Regions from separate parts of the Polaribacter sejongensis genome, predicted to be linked through region 2. Evidence: riboswitches for the same ligand, from Rfam matches in the RefSeq annotation. Region 2 holds a riboswitch; each other region holds the start of a gene.

Region 1 (5,984 bases), 1.2 Mb from region 2:
ACCAAAAACTAATTGTAAGCATTGTACTAGATCTTATTGGAATTATTCCATTACCTTTTATAGATGTTCTTTGGGCACCATTATCTAGTTATTTAATGACCAAGATGTACAAAGGGAAACAAGGAAAAATTGCTGCTGTAATTAGTTTTATTGAAGAAGCCCTCCCCTTTTTAGATATTATACCAACATTTACAATAATGTGGTTTTATAGCCATGTAATTAAAAAGGAAGAAGTAGAAGAAATTATAACGTTTTAATCTTCTTTTTTAAATAAAAAACCGAGCCCTAATCTGCTTAAAAACTTTTTTTCAAAAGCCCAAAAGAATTTAAACTGCCCAAAAAACCAACCTACAATTGGAAGTGTAGCTTGGTAAATAGGAAAAATTAATAAAATTCTTAAAGGCCAAAATACCCAAGGATTTGTTGTTTCTTGAGACAAGCCGATATAACTTGTTATAGGTTTAGCTACCCAAGTAGCAAAAGAACCGTTTATAGAAAACACTAAAATAATTGCTACAATAGACCAATTATTTTTTACTCCCCAACGTTGTTTTAATTTCTCCATAAAACTATTTGTTTCCAGCTTTTTTAGATTTCTTAAACATTAACCAAAAACCGATTAAAACCAATGGTATACTTAAAACCTGACCTGTGTTTAAGGAGTTAAAAACCCAATCTTCTCTACCATCTACTTGTGCTTCTTTTAAGAATTCTATAAAGAAACGTAAAGACCAAAGTACTACCATAAAAAGACCAAAAAGAAATCCTGTTTGTTCTTTTTTATCTGTTTTCCAAAATAAATGCCACATCACAAAAAACAATATTAAGTAACTAAATGCTTCATATAATTGTGTTGGATGTCTTGGCTCCGTTTCTCCTGCCGCTTTAAAAATGACTCCAAAATTAGAACCTGTTGCTTTTCCGTAAATTTCTGAATTGAAAAAGTTACCAAAACGAATAAAGAAACCTGCCAAAGCAACCATAATTGCCAATCTATCTAAGATAAATAACCAAGGTTTATTCAAGTGTTTTTTTGCATAAAAATACATTGCGATAGGAATTCCAATTGCAGCTCCATGACTAGCAAAACCAGTAAAACCAGTAAATTTCCATCCTTTTATAATCCCGAATAAAGAATCGTTTGCACTTTCTTTTATCGGTAAAAATATCTCTAATAAATGATTCTGATAATAAGACCAGCTATAGAAAAACACATCTCCTAAACGCATTCCTACAAGCATCGAAACAAAGACATACATAAATAATACATCTAATTTTTCTGCAGGAATTTTGTCTTCAACATAAATCTTCTTCATTAGTCTTAAACCTAATAAAAATGCTGCTACAAACATTAAACTGTACCAACGCACAACAAAAAAACCTAAATCTATTCCTATTGAAGGATCCCAAGTAATTGCTAAAAAGCTCATATATTTCTTATTCTATGTCTGGTCGAGCGCAGTCGAGACCTTATTATAATACGTACTATTAAAAAAATCTCTCGACTGCGCTCGAGATGACAATTGTATTTCTTTTTTAGTCATAAGTCAAAAAGTCTTATGTCTTTTTTCTACTCTTCTTTCTTCTCCGGAACAGGATCATAACCACTTCCTCCCCAAGGATGACAACTAAATATTCTCTTTAATGCTAACCATCCACCAGAAATTAAACCATGTTTTTGTAATGCCTCAATGGTGTAGTGTGAACACGTTGGACTGTATCTACAAGTTGCTGGTGTAAATGGTGAAATTGCGACTTGATAAAAACGAACTAGCAATATAAATGGAAAAGACAGTATTTTTTTCAATGATTAAAATTTAAGAATTAAATGAATATATCCTGATTATGAGATTTCTCAATCGTTCCTCTTTCGAAATGACAATTACACTCAAAAACTTGAAATTCATAATTCCCTCTTTAATTGATTAAAAAAGTGGTACCTTCTTTACCATCTTTTAGCTGAATTCCTAATGTAATTAGTTCATCTCTAATTTGGTCTGATAATGCCCAATCTTTATTTTCTCTGGCTTCTTTTCTTAGCTTTATTAGCAATTCTACAACTCCATTTATTTTTTCTGAATTGTCTTGAGAATTTTCATTCATCAACCCTAAAACATCAAAAACAAATGCATTAATTGTAGCTATAAATTCGGCTAAATCTTCTGCAGTTAAACTTGCTTTATGTTCTTTGATTTGATTGATAACCTTTACAGCTTCAAACAATTGTGGAATTAACATTGGTGTATTAAAATCGTCATTCATGGCAGCATAACAAGCTGTTTTCCATTCTTGAACATTAAAAGTAGATGTTTTTCCTGCTTCAATTTTATCTAAATAATTAACCGCTTCCATCAATTTAGAATGTCCTTTTTCAGACGCTTCTAAAGCATCACCAGAAAAATCTAAAATACTTCTGTAATTGGCTTGCATGTTAAAGAAACGAACAACACTTGCCGAAAATGGTTTTGGTAAAATGTTATTTTCTCCAGATAAAATTTCATTTGGTAAAATAAAGTTTCCTGTAGATTTTGCCATTCTCTGTCCGTTTAAAGAAAGCATATTTGTGTGCATCCAATAATTTACAGGAGTTACACCACTACATGTTTTAGATTGTGCGATTTCACATTCGTGATGTGGAAATTTTAAATCCATTCCACCTCCATGTATATCAAAACTTTCGCCTAAATATTTTGTACTCATTACAGAACATTCTAAATGCCAACCCGGAAAACCATCGCTCCAAGGAGAAGGCCAACGCATAATATGCTTTTCATCCGCTTTTTTCCAAAGTGCAAAATCTTGTGGGTTTTTCTTGTCAGATTGCCCGTCTAAAGTTCTGGTATTATTTAATAAATCTTCTACTTTTCTTCCTGAAAGAATTCCGTAATTTTCTTTTTTATTGTACTCGTGTACATCAAAATATACAGAACCATTTACTTCGTACCCAAACCCCTTATCAATAATTTCTTTAATCATTTCTATCTGCTCAACAATATGTCCGGTTGCAGTAGGCTCTATACTTGGTGGTAAAAAATTATAGTTTTTTAAAACATCATGAAAATCTACAGTATAACGCTGTACAACTTCCATCGGCTCAATTTGTTCTAAACGAGCTTTTACAGCAATTTTATCTTCACCTTCATCTGCATCGTTTTCTAAATGACCTGCATCGGTTATATTACGCACATAACGTACCTTGTAGCCTAAATGCAATAAATAACGATACACAACATCAAAGAACATAAAAGTTCTAACATTACCTAAATGTGCGTTGCTATAAACGGTTGGACCACAAACGTACATACCAACGTATCCGTCTGTTATAGATTTAAAATTCTCTTTTTTCTTTGTTAAAGAGTTGTATACTTTCAGTTGATTTTCTTTGTACAGTTCCATTAAATAAGTGACTAATTACAGCGGATAAAGATAGACACTTTAAAAAGAATGACGAAATGGAATTTGTTAGAAGTTTAATAAGATTTAAAGTTTGTCATAAAACCTATTTTTTTTCTTTATTCGGATAATATTCTAAAAAAAATAAAGTTAAATTTTAAAATAAAAACTATATAAACAACTAAGTCAACAAAAAAAAGCTGTTCATAAGTTTCTTAACAAGTTATTATCTGCTAGAGTAAAAGTAGTTAAATCATTTTTAAATTTGAATAGAATTTGGTTCTAATAACAGCTTTAGTTGTTATAATTAAAAGGGAAACAGGTGAAAAACCTGTACTGTTCCCGCAGCTGTAAGCTCTATTAAAGGTTGTTACATTCTTTGTCACTGTTTATTTCTAAAATGGGAAGACGTAAAAACTAGAGTAAGTCAGAAGACCTGCCAATTTCCTATTAGTCGAGCTTTCGGGATAAAGGTTATTGGCACGATGTATCTACTTATATCATTGGTTATCGTACCTTTTTGACACATTATTAACCATCAATAAATACATTTTATTGATTATAATTTTCGTGAACATGAATTACTCTAGTATTCAGGTTGTTTTGCAAGAAGTTCCTGGTGAAATCAGCATATGTTTTAGCATTTGTGGATGCCAGATTCGTTGTAAAGGCTGTCATTCCCCCATATTATGGAAAGAAGAAAACGGACAACAACTCTCTATCAAATTATACCAAAAAACATTACAAAAATACAAAGGGTTTGCAAGTTGTGTTTTATTTATGGGAGGCGAATGGCATCAAAAAGAACTTATTAATCACCTTAAATATGCACAAAAAGAAGGCTACAAAACCTGTCTATATACTGGTGAAAAAAGGATTGATAAAAACTTACAACAACACCTTACCTGGCTTAAAACTGGAAAATGGATCTCTAAAAAAGGAGGCTTAGAAAATCCTAATACAAATCAGCAATTTATAGACGTAAAAACAAATAATATATTAAATCATTTATTCTTAAAAAACTATTAAGCTATGATTCGCTTAACACAAAAACAGGTAGACCAAAAAATTAATTTTATCAGTAATTACATTAACGCTAACAATGCTGCAGATGGCTCTAAAATAGATGCCAACGCAAATGTTTCTTCAAAAAACATAGCCACAATGGAAGCTGAATTAAATAAAGACATCAATGTACAAGTAAATAGGCAGTTGGTGAAAAATAAAATTGAACAGTTGTTTAACAAGGAACTAGCTAATGAATATGTAAGACAAATAGAAGCTCATGAAATTTATGTACATGATGAAACTTCTTTAAAACCCTATTGCACTTCTATTAGCATGTATCCGTTTTTATTTGATGGATTGACAAAATTGGGCGGAGAAAGTAAAGCTCCTCAACACTTAGAGAGTTATTGTGGTGAATTTGTAAACCTTGTTTTTGCGGTAAGTTCTCAATTTGCAGGTGCTTTGGCAACTGTAGAATTTTTACTATATTTCGATTATTTTGCTAGAAAAGATTTTGGAAAAGATTACCTCTACACTAATACAAAAACGGTTTCTAACCACTTACAACATGCTGTTTACGCCATAAACCAACCTGCAGCTGCCAGAGGTTATCAATCTGTTTTCTGGAACATTTCTTTGTATGATGAAAAATATTTTGATAGCTTATTTGGTGAATTTGTTTTCCCTGACATGACAAAACCGCAATGGGAAAGCCTTAAAGAACTACAACAGTTCTTTATGAAATGGTTTAATAAAGAAAGAGAAAAAGCTGTTTTAACTTTTCCGGTAGTTACCGCTGCAATGTTAGTAAAAGAAGGCAAACCTGTAGATACCGAATTTGCAAATATGTGCGCCACAGAATTAAGCGAAGGAAATTCGTTTTTTATATATCAATCTGAAAGCGCAGATAGTTTAGCTTCTTGCTGCAGGCTAAGGAACGAAATTAGCGATAATACTTTTAGCTATTCTCTCGGTGCTGGAGGTGTTTCAACTGGCTCGATTAATGTGATTACTCTAAATATGAATCGCTTAATTCAACAAGGTAAAGATCTTAAAACCGAAATCAATAAAATTCAAAAATATCAAATTGCCTACAGAAAATTAATTGAAGAATATAAAAACGCAGGAATGCTTCCGGTTTATGATGCTGGTTTTATATCACTTGATAAACAGTTTTTAACTATCGGAATTAATGGAATGGTAGAAGCAGCAGAAAGTCAAGGAATAAAAGCAGAAAATACGCCAATCTATAAAGATTTTGTAGCAAAACAGCTCAAAATAATTTTCGAAGCAAACAAGGAAGCTAAAGTAACGTATGGTTACATGTTTAATACTGAGTTTGTCCCTGCTGAAAATTTAGGTGTAAAAAATGCAAAATGGGACAAAGAAGATGGCTTATTTGTACCCAGAGATTGTTATAATTCTTATTTCTATCCTGTAGAAAATAATGCTATCAATTCTTTGGATAAAATAATACTGCATGGTACAGATATTATAAAGTATTTAGATGGTGGTTCTGCACTTCATTTAAACCTAGAAGAAGCTCCTAATAAAGACGGTTTTCTTAAGCTAATTGAAGCTAC
Region 2 (5,984 bases):
GTGGCGTCTTCTACACAATCTGCAGAGGGTGCAACCTTATATATTACCTTATCTCCATGTACTCAGTGCAGCAAATTAATTCACCAAGCAGGAATAAAACGTGTTGTGTATGCAGAATCATACAAAGATACTTCTGGTATCAATTTTCTAGAAAAAGCAGGCGTAGAAATTATGCATTTACCTTATGAAGAATAGAAACAACCTCCCTATATACTTGTCTTTAGCAGTTATTTTTGGTTTACTTATTGGACTTTCGCTTAACGGAAGTGGTAGCAATATGTTGTCTTTAAATAAAAATTCGTCTCAAGAACTAAAAATAAGAAAACTTATTAATTTTATTGAAAAAGACTACGTAGATACTGTAAATACAGAAAGTCTTTTAGACGGAGCTATTACGCAAATGTTGGGTAAACTAGATCCACATTCTGTTTATATTCCTAAAGAAAAGCTGCAAGCGGTTACAGAAAACATGCAAGGTAACTTTGTAGGAATCGGCGTTCAGTTTAGAATGATTGAAGATTCAATTACCGTTATTCAACCTATAAAAGGTGGCCCAAGTATAAAAGCCGGAATTAAGGCAGGAGACCGAATTTTAATGGCTAACAAAGATACTTTGTATGGTAAAAAAATGTACACCGATAAAGTGCCTGGTTATTTAAAAGGGAAACCAAACACCAAGGTTGCGCTTAAAATTTATAGAAAAAGTAACGATTCTACTTTTACCGTTTCCGTGACTCGAGGTAATGTTAATATTAAAAGTGTTGATTTAGCATATATGGTGAACGATTCTGTTGGTTATATTAAATTAGATCGTTTTGCAAGAAATACTTACAGTGAATTTAAATCTGCATTAAACACCTTAATTGATGATGGAATGACTGATTTAATTCTTGACATTAGAGGCAATGGTGGTGGTTTTATAGACATTGCAAATAGTATTATTGATGAATTTTTAGAAGATGATAAACTGATTGTTTTTACCAAAAACAATAAAAACGAAATTGATGAATCTTTTGCAACGTCTAAAGGTGATTTTGAAAAAGGTGGTTTGTATGTTTTAATTGATGAAAACTCTGCTTCTGCATCAGAAATTTTAGCTGGTGCTTTACAAGATAACGATAAAGGAACTATTATTGGAAGACGTTCTTTTGGTAAAGGTTTGGTACAAATAGAAATGGATTTAGGCGATGGTTCTGCTGTGCGTTTAACAACGGCTCGTTATTATACGCCAACCGGTAGATCTATTCAAAAACCCTATGACCACAAAGGAAATAAGAATTATTATACAGATTATCAAAAGAGAGTTTCTAATGGTGAACTACTAAGTAAAGACAGCATAAAAGTAGTAGATTCTTTAAAATACACCACTCCTAAAGGAAAGGTTGTTTACGGTGGTGGCGGAATTATTCCGGATGTTTTTGTACCAATAGACACTACTTCTTACATGAATGGTTATTACTTTAATACTATTAATGATTTTGCTTTTGATTATGTTGATAACAATAGAAAAAAGCTACAAAAATGGACAATAGATAGTTTTATTACTGATTTTGATACAGATGATACTGTTTTTAATATTTATTTATCTGATATTAAAGATGCCTATAAACCTTCTTTAACAACCAAAAAAAGCTTAAAAAAATACCTAAAAGCTTCTATTGCAAACACGCTTTTTGGCGATGTTGGCTTTTACCGAATTATGCACCAGGATGATAAAATGATTCAGAAGGTTTTGGAATTGGAGAGTGAGAAGTAGTTTGTAGTTTTAGTTGATCGTTTTACAATAGCAATATTGAATGTTTTACACTGTTTGTCTTTTAGAATGTAGAGAGAAATCACATAATATTATTTGTTGTTTTGGAATCACTGTTATGAGATTTCTCCTAACGTCGAAATGACAATTTGGGTGTTTTTTCATACAGTTTGTCATTCCGAAATGAGCTTTTTTCAAGCGATTGAGGAATCTCATGATTTGCTCATGTTTGTGGTATCACGGTTATGAGGCTTCTCAATACTTCGCAGTGACAAGTTGTAAGTTTTTTGCGTTCAATTTTGTGATTTCGAACGGAGAGAGAAATCTCATAAAATTGCTTTTTGTTATAGTATCACTGTTATGAGATTTCTCCTTGCGTCGAAATGACAATTTGGGTGTTTAATTTTGTGAAATCACTGCTATGAGACTTCTAAATACTTCACAGTGACAAGTTGTGTGTTTTTTTTGCATTCATTTTTATGACTTCAAAATAAGCTCTTTAGCGATTGAGAAATCTCACTATCTTATAAAAGGAAATTGCAATTCCTAAGACATAAAAATACACTAGATTATTTGTTGAAATTAGTTTTTTATAATGAAAAAAGGGGATACTTTTGCATCATAAATTTTTGGTTTTATATTCAATAAATTGAATTAAAATTAAAAGGGAATCAGGTAGTTTTTTTAAGCCTGAGCTGTTCCCGCAACTGTAAGCATTGTCTAATTAGATTATCGTTATTTCTTACACCACTGTCTTTACAAAAGACGGGAAGGTTTTAACAAAATGCAAGCCAGGAGACCTGCCAAAAATTATATTCGTCTTTTTTAACTTTCGGGAGAAAAGTTAAAAAGAAATACGTGTCATATACATGGTTTTTCCGCTTTTTAATAAGAGTAAGAACTTGCCTATTTTGTTATTTAAAATTTTAAAATCAATCATAATGAAAAGTTGTCTAACTAGATTAGCCTTAATTGGCTTATTATTTGCAGTATCTTGTACTAAAAAAGATGTAGTTCCTGAAGCTCCAATAACCTACAATAATGCCTTTATCTTATCTCTAGAAAGTGATAAAACAGCACTTACATTTCTAGACGAAAATCAAATTGCAACACCAAACGTTACGGTATCTGAAAATGCAGAAAGCACCTCTTTTTCTAACTATAATAATCAACTATATATTGTAAGTCAAAATGGACCATCATATATTTCTAAAGTTAACCTAGAAACATTAAGTGTAGAAGAATCTATAACTTCTTCTAACGTATCTTCTCCATCTTATTTACAAATGTATTCTAACACGGATGGTTTGGTAATTAATACCTCTGGAAGTGGAAGAAGTAGAAATTACAATCTTTGCCATGTAAATACTACTACTGGTATTGGTGATGCTATAAGTGAGGTTTCTAATGAAATTCTTTTTAACAATGCTGCACTAATTGTAGATGCAGAAAATGTGTTAATTGCAGATGGAAAGGAATTAGTTGTAATGAATATGACTACTAAAGAGTTTACTTCTGTAATAACTTTTGATGATAGTATTTCTGGACTTTTAAAAGATAAAAACGAAACTATTTGGGTAGCAAAAGAAAAAAGAGCCACAGCTGCCACCTTTACAAAACTAAATGCAGACTATTCTATTAACGAAACAGTAACTGTTACAGATGATGTTATTAATTTATATACAAACAGTATTTTAACAATGAACTCAGAAAGTGTGAATGCTTTTTGGTCTGAATCTGCATCTGGAAAAATTTACACTTTTAATACAGAAACCAAAGTAATTGAAGAGTTTGCAGCACCAATTAACGACGGAATTGCATTTAACACAGTTGTAAAACAACACCCAAATACGAAACAAGTTTACGTTATCGGTTTAAAGGATTTTATAGATCCAGATAATAGTGGTTTAGTAATTTATAACGCCGATAAAACGGTAGCAAAAACGGTAGATAACGTAGGAGCTTCTCCAATAGATATTTACTTTTCTGCTAAAGAGTTTGAAATCTAAAACAAGTACCCTAAAATAAATCTACAAGGAAATACTTTGTAGATTTATTTTTTCAAAAAATCGATACAATTTTCAGTTACCTCTTCTAATTCTTTAGACATGTTTTCTTTTTTCCAAGGATGAGAAACATTAAAAACATGATCTGCATTTTTAATAACTTCAAATTGACTTTCAGCATTCCAAGAATGTATATTTTTACCTTCATCTATAGAAACAGAGGTATCTTTATCTCCGTGAATTATTAACTGTGGAATTTTTAAATTTTCTACCGCTTTCTGAATATTTAAACGCTCTTCGTTTTCTTTAAAATCTAAATAAAACTGATAGAAATGCGGCATATTCTGTTTTGTTCGTCCATTTAAAACGTATTTAACACCTGTTTTTTTCCAGTTCTCTAAATCGCCAATGGTTGAGCTTCTAGAGCCAAAATCGCACACTGCAGCTAAGGAAATTACTTTTTTTACTCTTGCATCTTCATTTGCTTTTAGCAATACAATTCCGCCACCTCTACTATGTCCGATTATTGAAATATCATTTATTTCAACTTCATTTTTATATTTTTCTTCGGATGAAATCCAATCCATAACACTTTCTAAATCGTCTAGTTCTTTGGTATAATTATTATTTCCAAAAGCTTCTAAATCCGGAAAATCTATAGGGTTTTCAGCGGTACCTCCGTTATGAGAAAAGTTGAATTTTATAAAGAAAAAACCTGCTTCTGCAAACGCTTCCGCCATTAAATTCCAAGCTCCCCAATCTTTAAAACCTTTGTACCCATGACAGAAAATAACTACTTTTTTTGGTTGATGATTCTCTTTGTAAAAAACATCTGCAACAATAGCTTTACTGTGTTTTCCTTGAACGATTAAGTTTTTTAAAATTTTCATATTCTCTTTAAATAAATAGTTTTATAAATGTAAAAACAGCTACTAAACCTGTTATTATGGATAAAATTAGATTGATATCTTTTGTGAGTTTCCCTGTTTTCTGTTGAATTACTTTTGCAAATTTCCCGTATAAAAATAGGATATAAAATGTTCCTAAAACAGATCCTAACGTAAAAAATAGTACAGAAACAGTATCAAAACTAAACAACTTAAAAACATCCAACGTAATAATGGTTCCACTAAAAAAAGGAATGCCAAACATGTTTAAAACAGATAGTGAAATACCAGTTAGTAGGGGATTTATTTCTTTGATATTTACCTCATCAATTTTTATTTTCCCTTTTTTTGATTCATTATAAAAATAATAAGATAAAGCTATAAAAACAACGATTCCTGCTTTTTCTAAAGTATCTAAAATGGTAGGGTTTTGCGCAATGTATTTGGTTAAAACAACCGCTATTATCACCTGAGGAATGATAATTAAAGAAACTCCGAATGCATATTTATTAGCTGCTAATTTCCCTTTTTCTAAGCTAATTTTTAACGCAGTCATATTTAACATACTTGGCGTTATAGAACCAGCGAAAGAAAAAATAAACCCGAAGAAAAAGAGTAAAAAGATATTCAAAATAAATTATTTGTAAAGTAGAAAAACAAAGTTTCCTACCGCAACTACACCTGTTAAACTACCTAAAATAAAATCCATTTTAGAAGCAATAAAAGTTAGTTTGTGTTCAATATTTTTAGCAATAATAGCATACAATGAATATAGTGTAAAAGAACCAATTGTAGAACCAATTGAAAAATAAAATCCATTTAAATAAGAATATTCAAAGTATTCTACCCCTATTAAAATAGAAATAGTTGTAAAATAAAACGGAATTGCAATGGTATTTAAAAGAGACATTCCAATACCATGTAAATAGGCTTTAGATTTAGGTATTTCTTCTTTTACCTTCTTTTCTTTTGATGTAAAATACAATCTAAAAAAGTTAATAGATAGCAGCAAGAGAATACCTGTACCTATTTTTTGTAATAAGGTTATGTATTCTGAGTTTTCCATTAAAATACTCGATAAATAAGCACCTATATTGGCTTGAAAAAATAAAACGGTAGCATACCCTCCAATAAGATAAAAAGCTGCTTTTTTTCCATTCCTTAGACTGAATTTAACGACTGTTAAGTTTAAAAAACTAGGTGTTATACTACCTAAAATAGCAACACCGAAACCTAAGAAAATAAAAATTAAAAAGCTCATAAATTGTTTTATATAGGCAAATAAACAAAAAAACGCGTCAAAAAATTGACGCGTTTCATTTATATTATAACTTATAA
Region 3 (5,984 bases), 590 kb from region 2:
ACCAGAAAAAGTTGAGTCGAAGCCTAGTGAAATACCTAGTTTTTTAGTAATATAGTAAGCTGTTTCAAAACCAAAACTACTGTATTCAATATCGTTTGCAAAAATACTTCCATTACTATTGGTAGCATTTAATGATCCATTTTTAAAAGATTTTACAACATTTAACCTTGTAATTAGCCAAAGTTTATTGTTTATTAAATTGATTCCTGCTTCTAAGCCAGTCCTAAGCTCATCAGAAAAACCTTCACTTCTATTGTTGTAACCTAAATAAGATTTTAAATAAACAGGTTTGTCTTTATAAGATGTGGAGTAACCTAGAGATGATGATAGAATTTGATTAAATTCTCCATCTCCGTTTTGAAAACTACCATCGCTACCACCATTATTATCACCTGTTGGTAATCCTAATGTTAGTTTTATATCAGCAGCCCAATTTCCTTTCTTGTATAAACCATACCTAATACCTAAATCTACATCTCCAAAAGAATTTACTGTTTCCCCTTGGCTAATAGTTCCTCCTGTAGTACCTGAAATTTGATTATTTTGAGAAGAGCTAGCAAAGAATGGTACGTATGCAATAACATCAAATTTATTACTTAACCCATATTCTGCATAGATACTAGTGTTAAACAAAGTTCTAGTTCTATTAGGGTCTTTAGCTCCTGTATCTGTATAATGCTCATCATACTGTAATTGCCATCCTGCAAGTTTGTAATACCCTTTTCCTTTCCCTTTAGTCCATTGTGCAAAACTAATGTTACTTGCTAATACTATTAAAACGAATGTAATGATATGTTTTTTCATGTTTCTTTTATTTAGTTTCTCCATTTCCTACGTCTACACCAAATGGTTTACACCAATATAATAAATGTGTAAAATCATTAATACCTGTATTTTTTATAATATATGTGTGGGCTCCTTCAAACACAGTAACTTTTTGTATTTCTTTAGCATTTGCTACTGTATTTATATTATTGGTAAAGTATAAGTATAAACCAGGTAGTCTGTCTGATGCCTTGTAGTTTTCGTCAATTGTTAACTCTAAATCATTTGTGTTTGGTATTTCTTTTAAAGTAAAATCACCTCTAAGTTCATAACTGCTTGATGTTTTTAAAGTTCCTGTTTTTTCTTGAGTGGTGTTGCCAATAACAATTACTGTATCTTGGGTTGTAATCGTGTTATTAGAAGAGTTTACTGTTGCTGAAATCACAGCTTCTCCTGGTGCAATTGCGGTTATTAAGCCGGTATTAGAAACTGTTGATACGTTTGTGTTAGAGCTTTGCCAAGTAATAGTAGTATTCTCTGTTTCTCCACTACTGTTTGTGTATGTTGTGGTGTATTGGTGGGTATTGTTTATGTTTAACTCTTCTATTGGGTTATTAATACTTATACGTTCGTCTATAGTTACTACCGCTACTGTATCTTCCGTGCTAATTGTTTTTCCGTCTGCTGTTGTGGTACTTGCTGTAACGGTTGCTGTACCTTCACTAATAGCTGTAATTAAGCCTTCGTTAGAAACCGTAATAATAGAGGGGTTAGAGCTATTCCAAGATACTTTTAAATCTTCTATCTCTCCAAGTTCATTTGTAAAAGTTGAAGTGTATTGGTATGTTTTAGAGATAATTATCTCTTCAATAACATTATCTATTGTTAGTTTTTTATCAACAGCTATAACTTCTATATTGTTTTCGTTTGTAATAATACTTCCACTTTCAGTTGTTACAGAAGCTGTAATTACAGATGTTCCTATGGATAGTGCTGTAAGTAAGCCGGTGTTAGAAACAGATACAATGTTAGCATTGCTGCTGTTCCAATTAATTTGAGGAGTTGTTATTTCTCCTATATTATTAGTGTATTTTGTGTTGTATAGATGCGTATTTTTTATACCAAGTTCTGTAATGGAGTTGTTAAAACTTAATATTTCTGGTTGATTATCTGCGATAATATCATCTTCAATACAGCTATTAAAAATGAGTGAAAGGAATAGAATAAATTGTAAAGATCTCATTATTTTTATTTTAAATTCTGTCGTAGAAAAAAACGAATGTTTACAGTCCTCATTATAATAGTTAACTTTTTCTTAAAAAAAAGTACTTAACAATATGGAAACCCGTATAAAAACTAAAAAATGAAAAATTAAATTTGATATTGAATTAGTGAGGAGTTTAAAAGAAAATTTTCATTTTAAAAAGTAAAAAATGTTTCAAAAGGTTTTGGTCGCAGAAGACATAGATGTTATTAATAGCGGAATTAAAATAGCTTTAGAGGAAATAGGAATAAAAGATATAGATTTTGTTTCGTATTGTGATGATGCGTATTTTAAAATTAAAAGCGCTTATTTAAACAACGCTCCTTACCATCTAATTATTTCTGATTTGTCTTTTAAAAATGATGGAACTCCGCAAGAATTAAAGTCAGGAGAAGAGTTAATACATAAAACTAGGAAAGAATTTTCAGATTTAAAGATTATTGTTTTCTCTGTTGAAGATAAACCTTATAAAATTCAGCACTTGTATAAGAATCTAAAGATAGATGGCTATGTTTGGAAGAATAGAAACGGATTAAAAGAATTAAGGAATGCTATGCATAGAATTTATACTACAAATCAGTTTTATATTTCGCCAGAATTAAATACTACGGTTCATCCAAAGCAAGCTCTAGAGATTACTGATTTTGATGTTTTTTTAATAGCATCACTTTCTATGGGATCACTGCAAGAAGAAATAAGTAAAAGCCTGAGAAAAAAAGGGTGTTTTCCCTCTAGTATAAGTGCTATAGAAAAAAGGTTGAAATTTTTAAAGGAACATTTTAATGCAAGTAATCCAACGCATTTGGTTGCTATTGCTAAAGATTTTGGGTTAGTGTAATTCTTTTTTAAATATAAAACTGCTATTTACGGAAACCCGTAAAATTTATATGTTTTATTGGAATATATTTGAATAGTATTTAGAAAAGAAACTATTGAAAAGGAAAGAGTTCTAATTGAGAGCCTTACGGAAATCCGTGAGGCTTTTTTTAGAAACCTTGTTTTAAAAGTAGTAATCAGGTTTCTCTAAAGATTTTGATTTTTTTAGAAAACCAAAAAATAAATTGAAAGAAAAGTACAGTGGTTTTTTAGATACCATTTTATATATGAGTTTATTACAGCTTCATTTATTATAATTTTTGAGTATTTTAATATTGTTGGGGGACAGTGTTTTCAGTCATTAAGTTATTTTATTTGGAGTTGTTTTTTTTCTATAAGATATTTATACGGCTTTTAAATTTTGAAACTATTGATCTTTATCATAGTTTATATTTAAGTATTTTATTCTCTAAAGGGTATTTTCTGCCTTTCTAATTAGTCATTTTTTTTACTTCAACAAAGTAGCATTATTGATGCTTTTTATTCAAATTATTTGTGCTTTTTTTAGGTTTTAATCAATAGTGAGGTTGTTTAGAAATAAACAATAAAAGCGTGTTGTTTATTCCTGAAAAGTAGATAAATTTGTACTTTATTTTTTAACTAAGAATGGTTATCAAGTTTAAAAACTTGATATTAAAATGGGAATCTAGTTTAATTCTAGAACTGTCCCGCAGCTGTAAGCTCTAAAGTTGAAACCCGAATAGTCACTTTTCGAAAGAATGGGAAGACTGGGTGGAAGGAGTAAGTCAGAAGACCTGCCATTTTTTTAATAATTCATTAAGCTTTCGAGGATTGAAGCTAGAATTAGGAATCTGCATATCTATTATTTAGATACGTAGCACTTCTCTTATTCTATCCTCGTACGCAAAATTTAAGTATGAGGAATTCTTTTTTACATTCTTTTTGGGCTATATTTTTGATTATAGGATGCTGTAATTCAGGTGTTTTACATGCCCAAAAAATAGATTCTACAAAAGCAGTTCAGCTTAAGGAAATCTTTTTAATAACGAATAAAGAGAAGCTTAAAATACATTTTTCTCCAGTTACTGTTCAGACTTTAACGGGGAAAACTTTAAGTCGTTTAAGTAATGCTAGTGTTGCAGATGCTATTCGTTTTTTTAGCGGAGTTCAATTAAAAGATTATGGCGGAATTGGAGGAATAAAAACCATAAATGTGAGAGGAATGGGCTCACAACATACCGGAGTTTTTTATGATGGTGTTCAGCTTGGAAACGCACAAAACGGACAAATAGATTTAGGTAAATATTCTGTGCAAAACATGGAAGCTGTTTCATTGTATCAAGGGCAACGTTCAGATTTAGATCAATCTGCTAAATCGTATGCTTCTTCCAATAGTATTTATTTAAAGTCTAAAACTCCTCAATTTTCAGAAGGAAAAAAGGTGAATACAAATGTCAGTTTAAAAACAGGTTCGTTTGGTTTGGTAAATCCCTCTGCAGATGTAGATTTTAAGATAAATGAGCATTTAAGTGCTCGCCTTAGTACAGAATATCTCAATGCCAACGGAAAGTATAAGTTTAGATATACAAACGGAAGTTATGATACAATAGCAACACGTAATAATGCCGATATCGAATCTTTTAGGGCAGAAGCGTCTTTACATGGTTCGAATGGAATTAAGAATAATTGGAACGTGAAATTATATCACTATGATTCTGAACGTGGTTTACCTGGAGCCATCGTTGCCAATCGTTTTAAGCGTCCGCAACGTTTATGGGATCAAAATAATTTTCTACAAGGAGCATTTACGAAGCATGTAAACGACTCTTACTTTTTTGTGTTAAGAGGTAAATATGCGCATAATTATTCTCGTTACGTAGATCCAGAAATTATAAAAGTGGATGGAGAACTAGATAATAGATATACACAAGAAGAATATTATCTATCGATGGTAAATACGTTTCAGGTTTTACCTTTTTGGAAATTATCCTTGGCAACAGACTTACAAAAGAATACGATGGATGCGAATTTGTACAGATTTTCATATCCTAAAAGAATCACGCTTTTATCAGCTTTAGCTGCTGATTTTAATTTTGATAAAATCCACATTCAAGCAAGTCTTTTAAGTACAACGGTAGATGAAACTGTATTGTATTACGAAGCTGCAGAAGATTTGCAAAAGTACTCACCTACAATTATGATGAATTGGCAACCTTTTAATTCTAATAAATTTAGGATAAGGAGTTTTTATAAAGAAATTTTTAGACAACCCACTTTTAATGATTTGTATTATACGTTTATCGGAAATACTTTTTTAGACCCAGAAGATGCGACTCAGGTAAATTTGGGGTTTTCTTACCAAACGGACTTTAAAAAAACAGCATTTGATGTACAAACAGATGTGTATAAAATTTGGATAGACAACAAAATTGTTGCGATTCCTGGCGCTAATTTATTCCGTTGGTCTATGTTTAATTTAGGCAAAGTAGAAACAACCGGAATAGAAACAAATATAAAATCGAGTGGGAGTCTAGGTGAGAAATTTAAATACACTACAAACTTAAGTTATACGTACCAAGAATCTATAGATGCTACTGCTGACGCTAGTAACTACGGAGATCAAATTCCGTACATACCAGTTCATAGCGGTAGTATAAGTGCTATGATAGATTACAAAAAAATAGAATTTAATTACAGTTTTATTTATACAGGAGAAAGATATAGCCAAAAGGCAAACATCAGTTCTAATTATTTAGATCCGTGGTTTACACACGATTTAAGTTTAGGCAAAACGCTATTATTTAATCGAAAGAAATTAAAGGTTTTAGTAGCAGTAAATAATGTGTTTAATCAACAATATGCGGTAGTAAAAAACTTCCCAATGCCTGGGAGATCCTATCGTTTTACTTTAAATTTTTTATTATGAACAAAAGAAAATTAAGTGTACAGATTGCATCAGCTTTAGCTGTTGTACTTTTTTTCAATGCATGTAGTAGCAATGAGAATTTTGATGACTCCATAACTCCAGAAATTCCTACAGAACCTATAGCTGATTTAAAAGGGTTTTATTTATTGAATGAAGGAAACATGTCTATGAATAAAGCAGCTTTAGATTATA
Region 4 (5,984 bases), 2.0 Mb from region 2:
TGCAGAAACGGCAAAAACAGCTAATGAATTGCGCGAAAAGGTAATTATAGACTACTCTAAAACATTACCACCAACAGATACCGCTATTAGTTTTATTAAAAATGAAGTAAAAAAAATATTGTAAAAAAAAAGACCATCTAAAATAGATGGTCTTCTTCCTCTTTTCGAAAATAGCAAATTTCCCTTTATTAAAACTGAAGTCTTACTCCTAATTTAAAGTTTCTACCACGTGTAGAAAACCCTAAAATATCATCGTAATCTTCGTTTAAAATATTTGTAACTCCACCAAATAAAGTTACAGTATCTTCTAATAATTTATAATTAGCAGCAAAATCTAATACTTGGTAACTTTCTAAAGTAACATCTTCTCCAGCAGTTCCAAAAGAACCATACCTATCAAAAATACTTCTATCACCTACATTTTTATAAGTAATATTAAAGAATGTATTTGTAAAAGCATTTACATCTAAACCAGCTACAAATTTATTTGCAGGAATATAATCGTTAAAATCTTCTGTATTATCTTTATCTACATATGTATAAGAAGCGTTAACAGTTAAAAATTTAAGAGGCGTAATATTGGTATTTATTTCCAAACCATTTGCATCAGAAGAACCATTACCATATTTGTAGGTAGCATTATCATAAATAATTGCATCTTCTTCTTTTCTATTAAAATAAACCACATCAAACTGAAGCCAATCTTTATAATTTACATCAAAACCTGCTTCAAAAGTTTCATTAGATTCTGGTTTTAAATCTAAATTACCAGAAAAACCATCATATAATTGATACAAACTTGGTGTAATAAAAGCTGTACTATAAGAAGTTAATAATTTAATAGAAGCATTTTCATTCTTTAAAACTGAGTACGCAAGATTCCCGTCATAAACTGCATGATTACCATATACATTATGAATATTTAATCGTCCACCTACATTGGCACTTAAACCAAAATCTGTTATATACACTACACTTGCATAAGGATCTACAGTATTAAAATTTGCAATTCCTTTTTCAATTTCTGCAAAAGGAGTAACTGTATTATTACTGTGAATTTGATAATTTAAACCTGTAATTAATTGAATTTTACCATCCTTAAAATCATATCTATTTACTAAATCTAAATTTACACTTCTACCAACAAATTCGTAGTTGTCTAAAGTACCCGCAAAAGAATTGAATTGCTCTAAATTTCTTTCTACCACATTTGCAGAAGCTAATAAGTAAACTTCTCCTTTATTATAAGTGTATTTTGGTTTTACACCAACTCTAAACTGCTCTTGATCTCCTGTATTTACATCGCTATCAGAAAAAGCCCCTGCGTCAAAATCATAATCAAAATTATCATAATTTAAGAAAGTCTCTATAGAAAATTGATCATTTACTGCATAACCTAATTTTAACAATGCATTTTTACTGTAAAAACTATCATTTTCATAAACAGCATTTGTTTTACTTTTTGCAGCAGACATTCCGTCTGTTCCAGTAATACTAAAAGAACCTAAGAAATTAAGTTTCCCTAAAGTACCGTTTAAACTTACGTTTTGGTTGTTATCAGATAATCCGCTTCCTTTAACATTTGCGGTATTATTTGTACCAACACTTGTTTCAAAAGAACCAGAAATTTTATCTTCTGATGCTTTCTTTAAAACAACATTAATAACTGCAGTAGCTGCTCCAGAACCATATAATGTAGATGATGCTCCTTTTAAAATTTCAATAGACTCTATTTGACTAACGGCTAATAAACGTAAATCGAATTGTTGATTAATTGCAGATTGATCTGTAACTGGCACACCATCAATTAAAACTAAAACTTGCCTATTTCTTCCTCCTCTAATATTAATACTTCTTGGTTCTGATGCATTAGAATTTACACCTCTAACATCAATACCAACAACATTATTTAGGATTTCAATAACATTTTTACCAGCATTTTGTTGCAATTCTTTTTGAGTAATTTTCTGAATTACCTTACCAGTATTCTCTTTTTTTAGATTGAATTTTGTTGCTGTAACAACAACTTCATCTAAAGCCTCTACTTTTTCTTTTTGCTGTGCAAAAAGATTTGTGCTAGCAAAACTACATGCCAAAACACCAACAATTAATAATTGTTTTTTCATTTTTAATGATTTAATTTAAGTCTTCTTCTTTTACAAGAAAACAATAAAGATTACTCCTTGTTAAACAAGGAATCTAAATAAATCAGGTAAATTTGTGTACAAAATAGAATTAGTACATAAACCTTTATCCCGAAAGTTTTAAACTCGTGATTTATGGCAGGTTTCCTGACTCGTTTTATGTTATTATACCTTCCCAACAAAAAAATGTCAGTGGTAAAAGAATTAATAACATCCTCTAAAGAGGTACTAAATGATGCTGAAATAAACTCAGCACAAGCTTAGTATAAACTTACAGTTGCGGGAACAGTTCTGGATTTCAACCAGATTCCCTTTTAATTCGATGTAAATTATTTCTACATCAAAACCAAAATCGTTGCAAATATATATGCATTCTTATGAACAATCTAATTAATTCGTTTCCAAATTTTATACCTTTAAGGATTGATAATTTTGATAGAAATGAGAATAGAAAATGAATTAAAGTTAGGTTTTAAAGATGTAATGATTCGCCCAAAACGATCTACATTAAAATCGAGGTCACAAGTAAGTTTAGAAAGAGAATTTACTTTTTTACACAGTGATGTTGTATGGAAAGGGATTCCTATAATGGCTGCAAATATGGACACTGTTGGTACTTTTGAAATGGCAAAAGCACTTGCAAAACATGGCCTTTTTACTGCAATCCATAAACATTATTCTATAGAAGAATGGAGAGTATTTGCTACAAATGCTGATGAAAAAACTTTAAATAATATTGCAGTTAGCACAGGAACAGGAAAAGAAGACTCTGTAAAGGTAAAAGAAATTTTATCTGAATTTCCTCAAATAAACTTTATCTGTGTTGACGTTGCTAACGGCTACTCAGAACATTTTGTGAATTTTGTTCAGAAAATGCGTAAAGATCACCCAAATAAAGTAATTATTGCAGGTAATGTAGTTACTGGAGAAATGGTAGAAGAATTATTATTGGCAGGCGCTGATATTATTAAAGTAGGTATTGGTCCTGGTTCTGTTTGCACAACTCGTGTAAAAACAGGTGTTGGTTATCCGCAACTTTCTGCTATTATAGAATGTGCAGATGCAGCACATGGTATGGGCGGACAAATTATTTCTGATGGAGGTTGTAAAATCCCTGGAGACCTTTCTAAAGCTTTTGGTGGTAGTGCAGATTTTGTAATGCTAGGCGGCATGCTTGCTGGACATGAAGAAAGCGGTGGTGAACTGATTGAAAAAAATGGAGAAAAATTTAAAGCTTTTTACGGAATGAGTTCTACAACTGCCATGAACAAACATGTTGGTGGTGTTGCAAATTATAGAGCATCCGAAGGAAAAACAGTTGAAGTTCCTTACAGAGGAAATGTAGATGATACTGTTATAGATATTTTAGGCGGAATTAGATCTACATGTACATATGTTGGTGCAAGCAGGCTGAAAGAATTGACTAAAAGAACTACTTTTATTAGAGTTCAAGAACAAGAAAATCAAGTATATTCATAATGAAAAACATAAAGTTAATTCCTATTTTATTATTTTTATTGATAACCGTTTCTTGTAAGAAAGAGACTGTTAAAGTTGATAATCATACACAAACAGAAAGTAGTATTAAATACGCTAAGGGGTTTGACATTGTAGAGGATAATGGCGTTAAAAAGTTGGTTATAAAATCTGCTTATCAAAATTCTAAAGAAGTTTCTGAATATATTATTAAAAGTAAATCAGAAAAAAATACACCTTTAGAAAATACCATCTATACTCCTATTCAAAAAATTGTAGTTACTTCTACAACTCATATTCCTATGGTTGAGTTGTTAAACGAAGAAACCTCAATTATCGGTTTTCCTTATGCTAGATATGTATCATCAGAAAAAACAAGACAGTTAATTGATGCAGGAAAAATAAAAGAAATAGGTAAAGAAACCTCTTTAAATACTGAAATACTATTAGACTTACAACCAGAACTAGTAGTTGGTTATAGTGTTTCTTCTGCAGACAAAAGCTTAACGACTATACAGAAAGCGGGAATAAACGTAATTTATAATGGAGATTGGTTAGAAGAAACTCCTTTAGGAAGAGCAGAATGGATTAAGTTTTTTGGTGTTCTTTTTGATAAAGAAAAACAAGCTGATAGTATTTTTAAAGTAATTGAAGGTAATTATTTAGTAGCAAAACAAATCGCACTAAAATCAACCAAAAAACCAACCATTTTGTCTGGTGCAATCATGAGTAAAGATATTTGGAATTTACCTGCAGGTGAAAGTTTTGTAGCACAATTTATAAAAGATGCAAACCTTAACTACTTATGGAAACACACAAAAGGAAAAGGGAGTTTGTCTTTAAGTTTTGAAAGTATTTTTGATAAAGGTCAAAATGCTGAATATTGGATTTCTCCAGGGTTCTTTTCTACTAAAGAACAATTATTACAAAGTAATAAAATTTATACAGAATTTGATGCTTTTAAAAATGATGAAATTTACACTTCAACAATTAAGAAAGGAAAAACGGGCGGAATTATATATTATGAATTAGCTGCCACGAGACCTGATTTAGTTTTAAAAGATTTTATTAAAATTACAAATCCAGATTTATTACCCGATTATAAAATGACATTTTTTGAGAAAATGAAATAAAAAAAGACCTTCAATAGAAATATTGAAGGTCTTTACAATTAAAATTATTGGGGGGTTAATTTCATATTTCAAATGTACTATATATAATAACTAATTCTATTTATTTTATGGGTAGTATTTGGGTAGTATTTGGGTGGTTTACCTTAAAACCCTAGTGTTTTATGACTTTTTTAATGTTAAAGCTTCTTTTCTGTTTTTAATATCTAATTTTAAATAAATATTTTTCACATGAAATTTTACAGTATTTACAGAAATGTTTATTTCAGCTGCTATTTCTTTATTTGATTTACTGCAGACTATTAAGTCAAAAATCTCCCTTTCTCTTAAACTCAAATTATTTAAATCTACTTTTAAAGCTTCTTCTTGTATTGTACGATGTTTTATCTCTTTAGAAAACTTTCTAATTTCATTTTTCATAAAGAAATTATATTTCCTTAAATCTTTTTCTCTAAATAAAACAGCAAATGATAATACTATAATTTGCATAAAGCCTCCTATTTTTAAATTGGTAGCATTTGTTTCGAATAAGGAAACTCCAAAATTCTTTAAAACAAAAAAATCTAGCCCACTAAATAATGAAATTGCAAAAGAAAGTACAAAGAGCTTCGTATAGTTGTTTTTATTAAATAGTAAAACACCTAAAAACAAATAAAAGCAAAAGTGTTAAAACGCTTAAAATTATATATAACTCGTTTAATCTTAAAATAAAAAATAAGATTACGAATAAAATAATTGTTAAAAACAAAACAAAAGTAAACTTCTTAACCCTAGGGAAATACTTCTCTAACAAGAGAAAACTATTTCCAAATTTTAAAGATGTATAACTTAATAAGATATAATCTAATAAAATTAAGAATTCTATTTTTTTCTGGTCAACATTAAAAAAATTTAAGATCCCATCAAAAATTACAAAACTAAAAGTAATACTCATCAATAAAAAAGCATGATATAAAAAGGAAGAATCTTTAAAAAAGTAATAATAATTAATACTAAAAAGAATCACTAGAAAAGCAACTCCGTAATAAAAACCGTTAATAGTTAACTGTACTTTTTCATTAAAAGTCCCCTCACCAACTGTACTCAATTCTACAGGAAAATAAGAACTAAAATTAGAGTTAACTTTTATATATACAGGATCTTCTCTAGAAAATTTAAAAGAAACATATCTTTGATTACTTAATTTAGATATCTCATTAAAGTTTTGATACGCATGTACATTAATTGCTCTTAT

What was found. A riboswitch is a leader RNA that binds a small molecule or an ion and turns the genes downstream of it on or off. The one in region 2 is predicted to bind cobalamin.
Region 1: it holds a riboswitch for cobalamin, as region 2 does, so the genes downstream of both, nrdG (anaerobic ribonucleoside-triphosphate reductase activating protein) here and WHD08_RS12020 (DUF5074 domain-containing protein) in region 2, are expected to answer to the same signal.
Region 3: it holds a riboswitch for cobalamin, as region 2 does, so the genes downstream of both, WHD08_RS14285 (TonB-dependent receptor) here and WHD08_RS12020 (DUF5074 domain-containing protein) in region 2, are expected to answer to the same signal.
Region 4: it holds a riboswitch for cobalamin, as region 2 does, so the genes downstream of both, WHD08_RS03150 (TonB-dependent receptor plug domain-containing protein) here and WHD08_RS12020 (DUF5074 domain-containing protein) in region 2, are expected to answer to the same signal.

The regions. Positions count from the first base shown of each region.
Region 1 covers NZ_CP150667.1:1,610,853-1,616,836, forward strand. The annotation lists gene WHD08_RS06705 (hypothetical protein) at 1-257, shown strand, start outside; gene WHD08_RS06710 (DUF6787 family protein) at 254-565, opposite strand; gene lgt (prolipoprotein diacylglyceryl transferase) at 570-1,430, opposite strand; gene yidD (membrane protein insertion efficiency factor YidD) at 1,571-1,807, opposite strand; gene cysS (cysteine--tRNA ligase) at 1,918-3,396, opposite strand; cobalamin riboswitch at 3,654-3,851, shown strand; gene nrdG (anaerobic ribonucleoside-triphosphate reductase activating protein) at 3,970-4,422, shown strand; gene nrdD (anaerobic ribonucleoside-triphosphate reductase) at 4,426-5,984, shown strand, end outside.
Region 2 covers NZ_CP150667.1:2,847,471-2,853,454, reverse strand. The annotation lists gene WHD08_RS12030 (deoxycytidylate deaminase) at 1-195, shown strand, start outside; gene WHD08_RS12025 (S41 family peptidase) at 185-1,756, shown strand; cobalamin riboswitch at 2,367-2,574, shown strand; gene WHD08_RS12020 (DUF5074 domain-containing protein) at 2,695-3,762, shown strand; gene WHD08_RS12015 (alpha/beta hydrolase family protein) at 3,807-4,649, opposite strand; gene WHD08_RS12010 (glutamate dehydrogenase) at 4,657-5,202, opposite strand; gene WHD08_RS12005 (LysE family translocator) at 5,284-5,907, opposite strand.
Region 3 covers NZ_CP150667.1:3,440,523-3,446,506, forward strand. The annotation lists gene WHD08_RS14270 (hypothetical protein) at 1-804, opposite strand, end outside; gene WHD08_RS14275 (Ig-like domain-containing protein) at 812-2,008, opposite strand; gene WHD08_RS14280 (response regulator transcription factor) at 2,199-2,867, shown strand; cobalamin riboswitch at 3,496-3,682, shown strand; gene WHD08_RS14285 (TonB-dependent receptor) at 3,783-5,792, shown strand; gene WHD08_RS14290 (YncE family protein) at 5,789-5,984, shown strand, end outside.
Region 4 covers NZ_CP150667.1:816,298-822,281, forward strand. The annotation lists gene WHD08_RS03145 (hypothetical protein) at 1-124, shown strand, start outside; gene WHD08_RS03150 (TonB-dependent receptor plug domain-containing protein) at 189-2,126, opposite strand; cobalamin riboswitch at 2,265-2,510, opposite strand; gene WHD08_RS03155 (GMP reductase) at 2,586-3,623, shown strand; gene WHD08_RS03160 (ABC transporter substrate-binding protein) at 3,623-4,753, shown strand; gene WHD08_RS03165 (response regulator transcription factor) at 4,913-5,239, opposite strand; gene WHD08_RS03170 (7TM diverse intracellular signaling domain-containing protein) at 5,376-5,984, opposite strand, start outside.